DNA from 3 places in the Chryseobacterium sp. T16E-39 genome. Region 3 is predicted to be linked to each of the others. Evidence: riboswitches for the same ligand, from Rfam matches in the RefSeq annotation. Region 3 holds a riboswitch; each other region holds the start of a gene.
What was found. Region 3 has a riboswitch for S-adenosylmethionine ahead of CEY12_RS13080 (TonB-dependent receptor plug domain-containing protein). Riboswitches for the same ligand answer to the same signal wherever they lie in the genome.

Region 1: linked by a shared signal. The riboswitch ahead of CEY12_RS16255 (SusC/RagA family TonB-linked outer membrane protein) and the one ahead of CEY12_RS13080 (TonB-dependent receptor plug domain-containing protein) in region 3 are both predicted to bind S-adenosylmethionine.
Region 2: linked by a shared signal. The riboswitch ahead of CEY12_RS17045 (alpha/beta fold hydrolase) and the one ahead of CEY12_RS13080 (TonB-dependent receptor plug domain-containing protein) in region 3 are both predicted to bind S-adenosylmethionine.

The regions. Positions count from the first base shown of each region.
Region 1 is NZ_CP022282.1:3,589,146-3,592,354, reverse strand. It holds gene CEY12_RS16255 (SusC/RagA family TonB-linked outer membrane protein) at 1-1,651, opposite strand, end outside; SAM riboswitch class I at 1,737-1,833, opposite strand; gene CEY12_RS16250 (type II 3-dehydroquinate dehydratase) at 2,077-2,481, shown strand; gene pckA (phosphoenolpyruvate carboxykinase (ATP)) at 2,548-3,209, opposite strand, start outside.
Region 2 is NZ_CP022282.1:3,751,166-3,754,374, forward strand. It holds gene CEY12_RS17040 (MGH1-like glycoside hydrolase domain-containing protein) at 1-1,197, opposite strand, end outside; SAM riboswitch class I at 1,387-1,495, shown strand; gene CEY12_RS17045 (alpha/beta fold hydrolase) at 1,560-2,534, shown strand; gene CEY12_RS17050 (ACT domain-containing protein) at 2,562-3,209, shown strand, end outside.
Region 3 is NZ_CP022282.1:2,909,655-2,912,863, forward strand. It holds gene CEY12_RS13080 (TonB-dependent receptor plug domain-containing protein) at 1-1,650, opposite strand, end outside; SAM-I-IV-variant riboswitch at 1,956-2,056, opposite strand; gene CEY12_RS13085 (outer membrane beta-barrel family protein) at 2,256-3,209, shown strand, end outside.

The DNA of each region.
Region 1 (3,209 bases), 680 kb from region 3:
CATATTCTACTTTACCTAAAAAACTCAATAAACCTAGTTTGTCGCTATTTCCACTAAAGCCCCCCAGTAAAGCAGCGGCATCCGGCTCATAATAGTAAGGCAAAGAAAACTGACTTCTGTTTCCAGATATGGTCTGATACTCATAATGATAAAATTCCTGTCCCCCTAAAATATTAAAATGATGCTGGTTGAATTTTTTATCATAGGTCAAAATATTACTTGTGGTATATGATAAGGTTCTTGAATTTGTTTTTGTCACTGAGCCCCCTGTTTCCCTCCCTTCTCCTAATAAAGCATTAGAATAATAATGTCCATTATAGTTTACAAGGTCTATGGAGAAACTTGATTTAAACTTCAGTTCAGGTAAGAAGGTAAAATCCAAATATCCCTTCCCTGAAAAGTTATCTTCCCTGTTTTCGTTCTTATCTAACGGTAAAGTTGCAGCTGCATTTTGATTTTGCAAAGCAGCTGTTGGTCTGTATTTTCCAAAATCATAAATATAGTTCCCATTGGCATCAAGATGATAGCTTCCATCTGGGTTTCGCTCATAATAAGGATAAAAAGAAGGAATTACCCTCGCTGCATTAATAATATTATCTGTTCTTGAGTCCGAAGAAGGCGGAGCTTCCTGAAGACTGTTTGTGTAGCTTAAATTAGCACCAATGGTCAACCATTTTTTGACTTCATTATTAATTTTCAATCGGGTACTGTACTTTTTGAAACCAGAACCTATAGCAATTCCTTTATCATCCAGATAACCCAGGGAAAAGAAGTAATTTCCTTTCTCATTTCCTCCACTAAAATCCAGATCTACCTGGTTTCTGGAAGCAACCCTTTGAAGAATATCTCTCCAGTCGTCATTCCATAAAGCTTTTGCTCCCGGTAAAAGCTTTCCGTCAGTTCCAACAGGGTTGACATAATTTTGTCCATACGGATTAATTCCCAACTCGTTCACCAAATTGTTGGTTGCCATCTGGGCAGCCTGTTGAGAAGATATCTGACTGGATCTATATCCATTCCTTAAAGCCTCCCAATACAGTTGAAAGTACTGATCTGTATTTACCTGCTCATAATCTTTTACGGCCCGCCCTGAAAACCCCTGACTGATATTAAAATTCACACGCGGTTCTCCTTTTTTTCCGGATTTTGTAGTAACGATGATTACCCCATTGGCTCCTCTTGATCCGTACAAAGAGCTGGCTGTAGCATCTTTTAAAACGCTGATAGATTCAATATCATTAGGACTGATAGAATTAATATTTCCATCAAAAGGAATTCCATCTACCACAAATAAAGGATTACTTGATGCACTGATTGATCCAATCCCTCTGATACGGATGGTTGCCGTAGCTCCGGGTTGTCCGGAAGCGCTTACTGCCCGGAGACCTGCGACCTGGCCTTCTAATGCTTTTGTAATGTTAGTGACGGGTCTGTTATTGATTTTTTCACTTGAGATCGTCGCGACAGAACCTGTGTAACTCGTTCTTTTAGCCTTCCCGTAAGCTACTACTACAACTTCGTCAATATCTTTCTCGCGAAGTGTATCTTTTTTTTGTTTTAATTCCTGCCCATTAATACTTATTATTCCCAAGAAGAATAAAGCGCTTGGTGGAATCAAAACTTTTGCATTAAATAATTTTTTACTATTCATAATCAATTTTGTTTATCAAATATATTAAAAAAAATCACCCTTCGTTGAAATACAGCAAAGGGCATCAATACATTTGACAACCTATTGCTTATCTTTCCTAAAAAGGCTGAATGTAACACCTTGCCCCAGGCAGGTTGTTAAGACTTCACAGGGTCAGTTCCCTCCATCTTTCTTTATAAGCCGATCGAAATATGGATGCAAATCTAAAAACAAATAGTCCACAAAACAAGTAGACTATTCGAAATTTTTGTTTTAATTTTAGAAAAATTAACTTAATTTTTACATAAAAAGCATATAAACAAAGCCTTACAAAAAACATTAGATCATAAAACATGAGAAATATCATTGAAAGAAATGAAGTAGTCGCAGTTTAAATAAAGGGAGAAATTTAACAGCTAATCAAAAAAACTTTTTAATTTTATGTCATGAAAATTTTAATTGTAAACGGCCCAAATCTTAATTTGTTAGGCACAAGAGAGCCTGAAATTTATGGCACCATTTCAATGGAGGAGTATTTAGAAAAATTAAAGTCGGAATTTCCTTCTTATAAATTAAGCTATTACCAGTCTAATATTGAAGGGGAGCTGATCAATAGACTTCAGAAAGACGATTTTGATGCTGTAATAATTAACCCAGGGGCTTTTACCCACTATTCTTATGCAATAGCTGATTGTTTAAAAAATATCCAGAAGCCAAAAATTGAAGTACATATCAGCAATATTTATAAAAGAGAAGAATTTCGTCAAAAATCTGTAACCGCAGCCTATACCGATGCCATATTATCGGGCTTTGGTTTACAGGGATACAGATTAGCATTATTGAGTTTTTAATTTCACTCAAATTAAAAATATAAAGAAAAAAAAGCCTCATCAGTGATGAGGCTTTTAATTTTATGCTTATATCGTCTGTCCTTGTAGTTGAGGTCCTGAAGCAATAAGCTTCTTTCCCTCCTCAGTATTACAATACTGTTCAAAGTTTTTGATATATCTTGAAGCCAGATCTTTCGCTTTTTCCTCCCATTCAGAAGCATTATCATATGTATTTCTCGGATCCAGAATACCTTCAGAAACATTAGGCAATGCTGTTGGAATTTCCAAGTTCATAATTGGGATCTGAGTTTTAGGAGCACTTTCTATAGATCCATCAATGATTGCATCAATAATGGCTCTTGTATCTTTTAGAGAGATTCTCTTCCCTGTACCATTCCATCCTGTATTTACTAAATACGCTTTTGCTCCATGTTCTTTCATTTTACCAATCAATGTTTTAGAGTACATTGTAGGGTGTAATGTTAAGAATGCCTCACCAAAAGCCGGCGAGAAAGATGGTTCTGGAGAAGTAATTCCTCTTTCAGTACCTGCTAATTTGGAAGTATACCCACACAGGAAGTGATACTGCGCCTGATTTTCATCCAAAATAGAAACCGGAGGCAATACCCCGAATGCATCAGCAGAAAGATAAACGATCTTTTTAGCATGTCCCGCTTTAGAAGGCAAAACAATCTTATTAATATGATATATAGGATAAGAAACTCTAGTATTTTCAGTGATAGAATTAT
Region 2 (3,209 bases), 840 kb from region 3:
CATATGATTCCATTCCGTATTCCTTACGTAATGGTTGAAATCTCTTGGTGCATCAAAATTTGGATCTCCTTTCAGCCATTTACCAACATTGTAATGATAAAATTGCTTGTTCCAAAGCAATCCTGCAAAGGCCTGACGCTGGACATTTCTTTCATCCTCATTTGTTACATCATGTTGAACTTCATTATAAAATTCATTGGCTTCTGCAATCCGGGTTGTAAAGATTTCATCAAATTGAAAAAAAGGCTCATCCATCTCGTGGGGTGACAGCCTGAAATCAAAGGTTTTTGATTGGCCACCGCCAACAACTTCATCAATGATAAAAGAAGCTTTAGACCCTCTTTTTTCAGGATTGATGCTGTTACTGCCATGGATGATATGATCATTGATACCATCTTTAAAATAGGTGTTTTCTGTAAGAGGAGCTCCATACAGCTTAGGAGTGTTCGTTTCATTATCACAAAACATGCTCTTCGCATTGGTGTTTCTTGAATAAAACTTTTTAATAGAAATGCTGTCGTGATTAATGTCAATACAGCCTTCATATGAGGCATGAAGTTGCCCCTTATAAGTATTATAGCCCCATTTCCAGTTGTTTCTAAACCACGCAGTAGGTGCAACAACAATAGGTGCATCTTGCTGGCTTCTGTTGCAGATTGTTACCCTTAACAGAAAATCATCGGCCTCCACTTTACAGTACTCAATAAAAATATCGAAGTATTCATTATTATCGAAAATCCCGGTGTCAATAATTTCATATTCTGCTTCTTTTTTACTGCGTCTTCCATTTTCAGATAGCAGGTGGTCGTAAGGGAATTCGTTGATGGGATATTTGTATACCATCTTCATATAACTATGGGTAGGGGTATTATCCAGATAATAAAAGATCTCTTTAATGTCTTCGCCATGATTACCCTGAGGGTTGCTCAATCCGAAAAAACGTTCTTTGATCATTTTATCCTTTCCGTTCCAAAATGAAAGAGCAAAACAAAAAAGCTGTTTAGCATCTGATATTCCAGCTATTCCTTCTTCTCCCCAACGGTAAGCGTAGCTTTCTGCTTTATCATGGTTGGTGAAATTCCAGGCATTGCCATTGGGACTGTAATCTTCGCGAACATTTCCCCACTGCCTATTGCTTACATAGGGCCCCCAATTTTTCCATTTTGTATCTTGTAATCTTTGTTTTTCTGCAGACATAATTCATCATTTTTCACTACGAAGGTAATTTTTTTGAAAAATAATTCCAATTTTTTCTATCTGAATAATTATTAACATATCCCTGTAACTCTAATGATTACGGTGTTTTTGAGAATAAATTATTTTTTTGTTTAAAATTTTAAATAAAATATTATATCTTTGCACCATTCGATCATTCACATATTGAAAATGTTATCAAGAAAGGTTGAGGGATTAGACCCTATGAAACCTTAGCAACCCTTTGCGCAAGCGAAGAAGGTGCTACGTTCTACCGAATTAATTTTTGGACAGATAACTTACTGAAGTTCTTCAGCCATTTCTCATGGCATTTTCAATTGTATTATAAATAATATATAATAGAATTGGAAACAGAACTAAAACATATTAATCTTTCTTATCAAACAAATTCCGGAAAGGAATATCATATCCCGTTGAGCTATCAGATCTTCGGGAAAGACCTGTTTACTGCACCCGTTATTTTAATTAATCATGCCCTTACAGGGAACTCTAATATTTCAGGGGAAAATGGTTGGTGGAAACAATTGGTAGGAGATGGGCAGGTGATTGATATCAGTATGTATACAATTCTGTGTTTCAATATTCCCGGAAATGGGTTTGATGATTTTTTAATTGAAGGATACGAAGATTTTACCCCTTCAGACATAGCCAATATATTTTTAAAAGGTCTGGAATCTCTGAATATCAAAAAACTATATGCTATCATTGGAGGTTCTCTTGGAGGAGGAATAGGATGGGAAATGCTTGTTAAAAATCAACAGCTCGCTGAAATCTTTATTCCAATTGCCTGCGATTTCAAAACACACGATTGGCTGCATGCACAGTGTCTCGTTCAGAAGTTTTTATTGAATGGAAATGATGAACCGCTTCAAAAAGCAAGAATTCATGCCATGTTATGCTACAGGACGCCACAATCTTTAAACAATAGATTTCAAAATAAATACAATACCGAAAAGCAAAAACTGGAATCAGAAGATTGGCTTGAGTATCATGGAAATGCACTTAATGAAAGATTTAGTCTGAAATCCTACAAGCTGATGAACCATTTGTTGATGAATATTAACGCAGATGAAGAAATGTTGGAAGGTATCCAGGCACGAATGCACATGATCTCCGTTGATACAGATCTATTCTTTCCTGCTTCAGAAATCAAGGCTTGTTTTGAAAAACTGAAAGGTAAAAAAGAGAATGTTTCTTATCACGAGATCACCTCAGTTCATGGGCATGACGCCTTCCTAATGGAATATAAACAATTAAATAATATCATTAAAACCATTTTGTCACAGAAAGAAATTGAGCAAACTCGAAGCTTTTTGTAACAATACTAAATAATAAAGAATGTACAGATGAAAAATGTTAACGAAATAAAATTTTTAAAAAATAGATCAATCATCAAATTTGAAGGAGAGGATTTCTTAGGAGAAATCGGAATCGATGGAAGAATATTTAAAGCACTTACTTTAGCACGAATTAGCGTTGGGGTCATTTCACAACAGGCCATAGAAAACGGGATATCCATTTTAGTTCACGAAAATGATTCTGAAAACGCAGTGAATTGCCTTATAGACGAATTTGAATCAGAAAGAAAGTCTGGAAAAGTATCCCAGATATATAGTATTAATAACGTTTCTGTTTTAGGATTTGTAGTGGAAGACTTTAATAAGTTATTGACTGAACTGGCCAGGAATAATGTTTTTCCTTTACTACTCAATCAAATTGCAAGCGAAAAAAGAGTGAATATAGTCGTTACTTCATCACAGGATGAGAAAACTAAAAACATCATTGAATCTGAAATATCGAAAAAACCTAAAACAGTTCATTTAGCAATTATTGGTCATGGAAATGTAGGGAGAACCTTAATTGATCAGGTGCTGGAATCTTCAGAGGAAATTAAGAGACGAAAAAAAATCGATCTTAAAGTAGTGGCTGTTGCCAATTCTAAAAAAATAGCATTCAACAAAAAAGGGTTTGATAATAAATGGAATGATGAGGTT
Region 3 (3,209 bases):
ACTATTTCTATTCCCGGAAACTGCATTATCAGGACTGAAACCAGGGAATACCTGCGATCCTGCCGGTCTTGTAACTCCAAAGAAGTCATTTACCAATTCATCTTTAGGGGTGCTGGTCGTTACCACATTTCCATAAATATCATAAGAGGCATATGAGTTTTCTTTACCTGCATTTATTTTATAATTCTCATAACGGTATTCCCCTCCAAATGCTACATTTAACCCGTGTAGTACATCATATTTTTTCGATAGATCAAGGTTAACTGTATTTTGTAAAAATTCTGATCCACCAGCTTTAAAGGTGCGCGGTGAATTGTTTACCAGAGAAGAATTGAATGTATTCACCACACCAAAATCAAATGTATTCTTACCAAAAGTATTACTCAAATCTATATTCCAATCATTCCATTTCCCTTTAATACCCGCCGCATAAGAATAGTCATTGATCGTAGATTCGATCTGAGGCAAATATCCGTTGGGAGTAATAAAATTGACATTTCTCTCTGTATTGGGTAAACGGTAAAAGCCTCCTGCATTTCCCGATCTATAGCTATACCCACCAAAAGAATAAATTTTCCAATCATCATTAATAGGAAGTTCCGAATTGTAATAGATTTGTGCTGATTGAAGTTTAGACTGTCCTGCTCTAATACTGAAATCTTTTCGTTCCAACCCTCTATAAGCAAGTTCACTATTAGTGACATCTCCGCTTAGTAACCCCTGTAATGTTGAAATGCTATTTGCGTTCGAAATGTCACTTTGCAACTGGGATGAAAAATAATTTACTTTTGTTGCATACTGCTTGATTGTATTAATAATCTGCTGGCTATTTGGAGTATTATTTATATTCTTATACAATCCATCTATATCTACTCCATCTTGTGCTGCCCTGTAATTGATCGCATTATAGGCATTATAAATATCTCCGTTTCTCACACCAGCCCTCGAGTAAGGATCGCGAAATTGTGTAGAGGTGGTGATATTAAAAAACCCCTGTTTTCCTAATTTAAAGCCATAATTAAGGTCTAATGAAATGGTTTCTCCATCCAGTCCACCAGAAAAATTATTTGTAACCGGTGAGGCATATCCTCCTAGAAATAGCTGACCTGAAAATCCCAGCCTCTTTTTAAGCCCTAAATTCACTACTCCGGCAATCGCGTCAGATCCATATTGTGCTGAAGCTCCATCTCTTAAAACTTCAATTTTATCTAAAGCAAACGTAGGAATGGCATTAAGGTCTGTTCCTACAGAGCCTCTTCCCGGAGTAAGCGTTACATTGATCAGTGAAGACTGATGTCTCCTTTTTCCATTCAGCAAAACTAAAACCTGGTCAGGACCTAATCCCCTTAATTGGGCAGGGTCTACAAAGTCTGTCCCATCATTTACAGTATGTGATGTCGAAGAAAAAGAAGGGACAATATAATTAAGTGCCTGACTAATATTATTGACAGGACTTTGTTTCAGTATTTTTGAGATATTGATGACATCCACAGGAACCGGAGTATCTGTTAATGATCTACCGGATCCTCTTGATCCCAACAGAACAACCTCATCTATTTTTTTAGATTTTATAGTATCTGACTGTGCATAGTAGAATGTCGAAATAAGTGTTGCTGAAGTGATAATACTTCTATGTTTGAAATTGCGCATGTGTTTTATTTTAAATTTTTGTATTAATAATTAGCTGCTTAAAACTTTTAAGCAATAGAAATCCCCTAACCCAGACATTCGAGGTTAAAAAAAGGAAAACGATAAACGGTTTTATTAGTTAAAAGAAACTGGAAGCTAAGAACAGCAACACATACACATCACGTAATGGCATGAGTAATTATAAGAATAACGAAGCCTTGCCTCAGTATTCGAAAGACAAAAAGTCAAATTCATTGTGGTGTCATTTCCCGTGTTCTTAAACATTGATTTTTACTTTAAAACAAAAATTATAAGATGGGAAGAAATAGAAAAACATTTTTTCCGGAGCTGAGCCGGCTTATCTATTTTAGCACCTTGCTTGTTTTTGCAGGTTGCTATCCCATCTATGAGATTCTTGATAATTATGGGGCAAAGATATAACTATTTTACAAATAAAAAAATAATTCGGAAAAAAATTACATTAATCGCAAAAACTCATCTAGAATAAATTTCAGATAATTTCAATGATTTATAGCTATTCAACGGAATATAGTAGGTCTTAAAAAAATTTATTTGTAACAATTTTTTGTTTTAGCCGTCTAACTGAATAGTAGTAAAAAAACATTATGAAAAAAATTGTATTCGTTTTATCTCTTCTGGGTATCGTAGCTATACATGCCCAGGAAAAGACCAATAACCCCGTAAAGGAAAAGCAGATTGAAGAGGTCGTAATGACCAAAACTAAAAAAGCCGTTGAACAAAAAGCCGACCGGACTATTTTTGATTTTTCTGAGCAACCGCAATTGAATAACGGGAATGTTTTAGAAGGAATCAAAAAACTTCCGGGACTCGTATCGACCGACATTGCAGGAATGATGTATCAGGGTAAAATCCTTGATGTTTACCTTAACGGACGTCCCTTAAATATTACATCTAATGAACTCAATTCCTTTTTGGAAGGGATGCCGGCTAATTCTGTAGATAGAATTGAAGTGATCACACAGCCAGGTGCCGAATTCCCGGCGACTTCAGGAGGTGCGATCATGAACATCATTACGAATAAAAACGCTAATAAATATTTAACGGCAACGTATTCCGGAAATTATTCATTTACCAACTATGGAAAATTCAGAAGCAGAACCAGCAACTCTTTGAATTTAAATGCAAGAAATAAATATTTCGGCTGGCAATTGAATATCGGACAGAACTATCGCGAAAGTATGCTGAATTCGAATCAAAATGATTTATTACTAAGCAACACAGATAGGATTGGTCGTGGTTATTTTGCAAAGTCGGGACTGACCTTTGATCTTGGACAGGACAGATTATTGGTGAACTACGATATCTATCACAATAAGAATAGCAACTACACAGACAGTAATGGTTTTGCCGATCTTCCCTATATACCTGTTAAAGACAGTATAAGAGAAGGTAATTTTCATGCCTTTGATGCTGCTTACACCAATAATTTAAGACAAGAAGCTGTTGTAACCTATCAGAAACGTTTTAGTGATAAATCTCAAAAGCTGGATTTCCAATTTGGGTATACTAAATCAACCAGCAAGTTTGATCAAAACAAT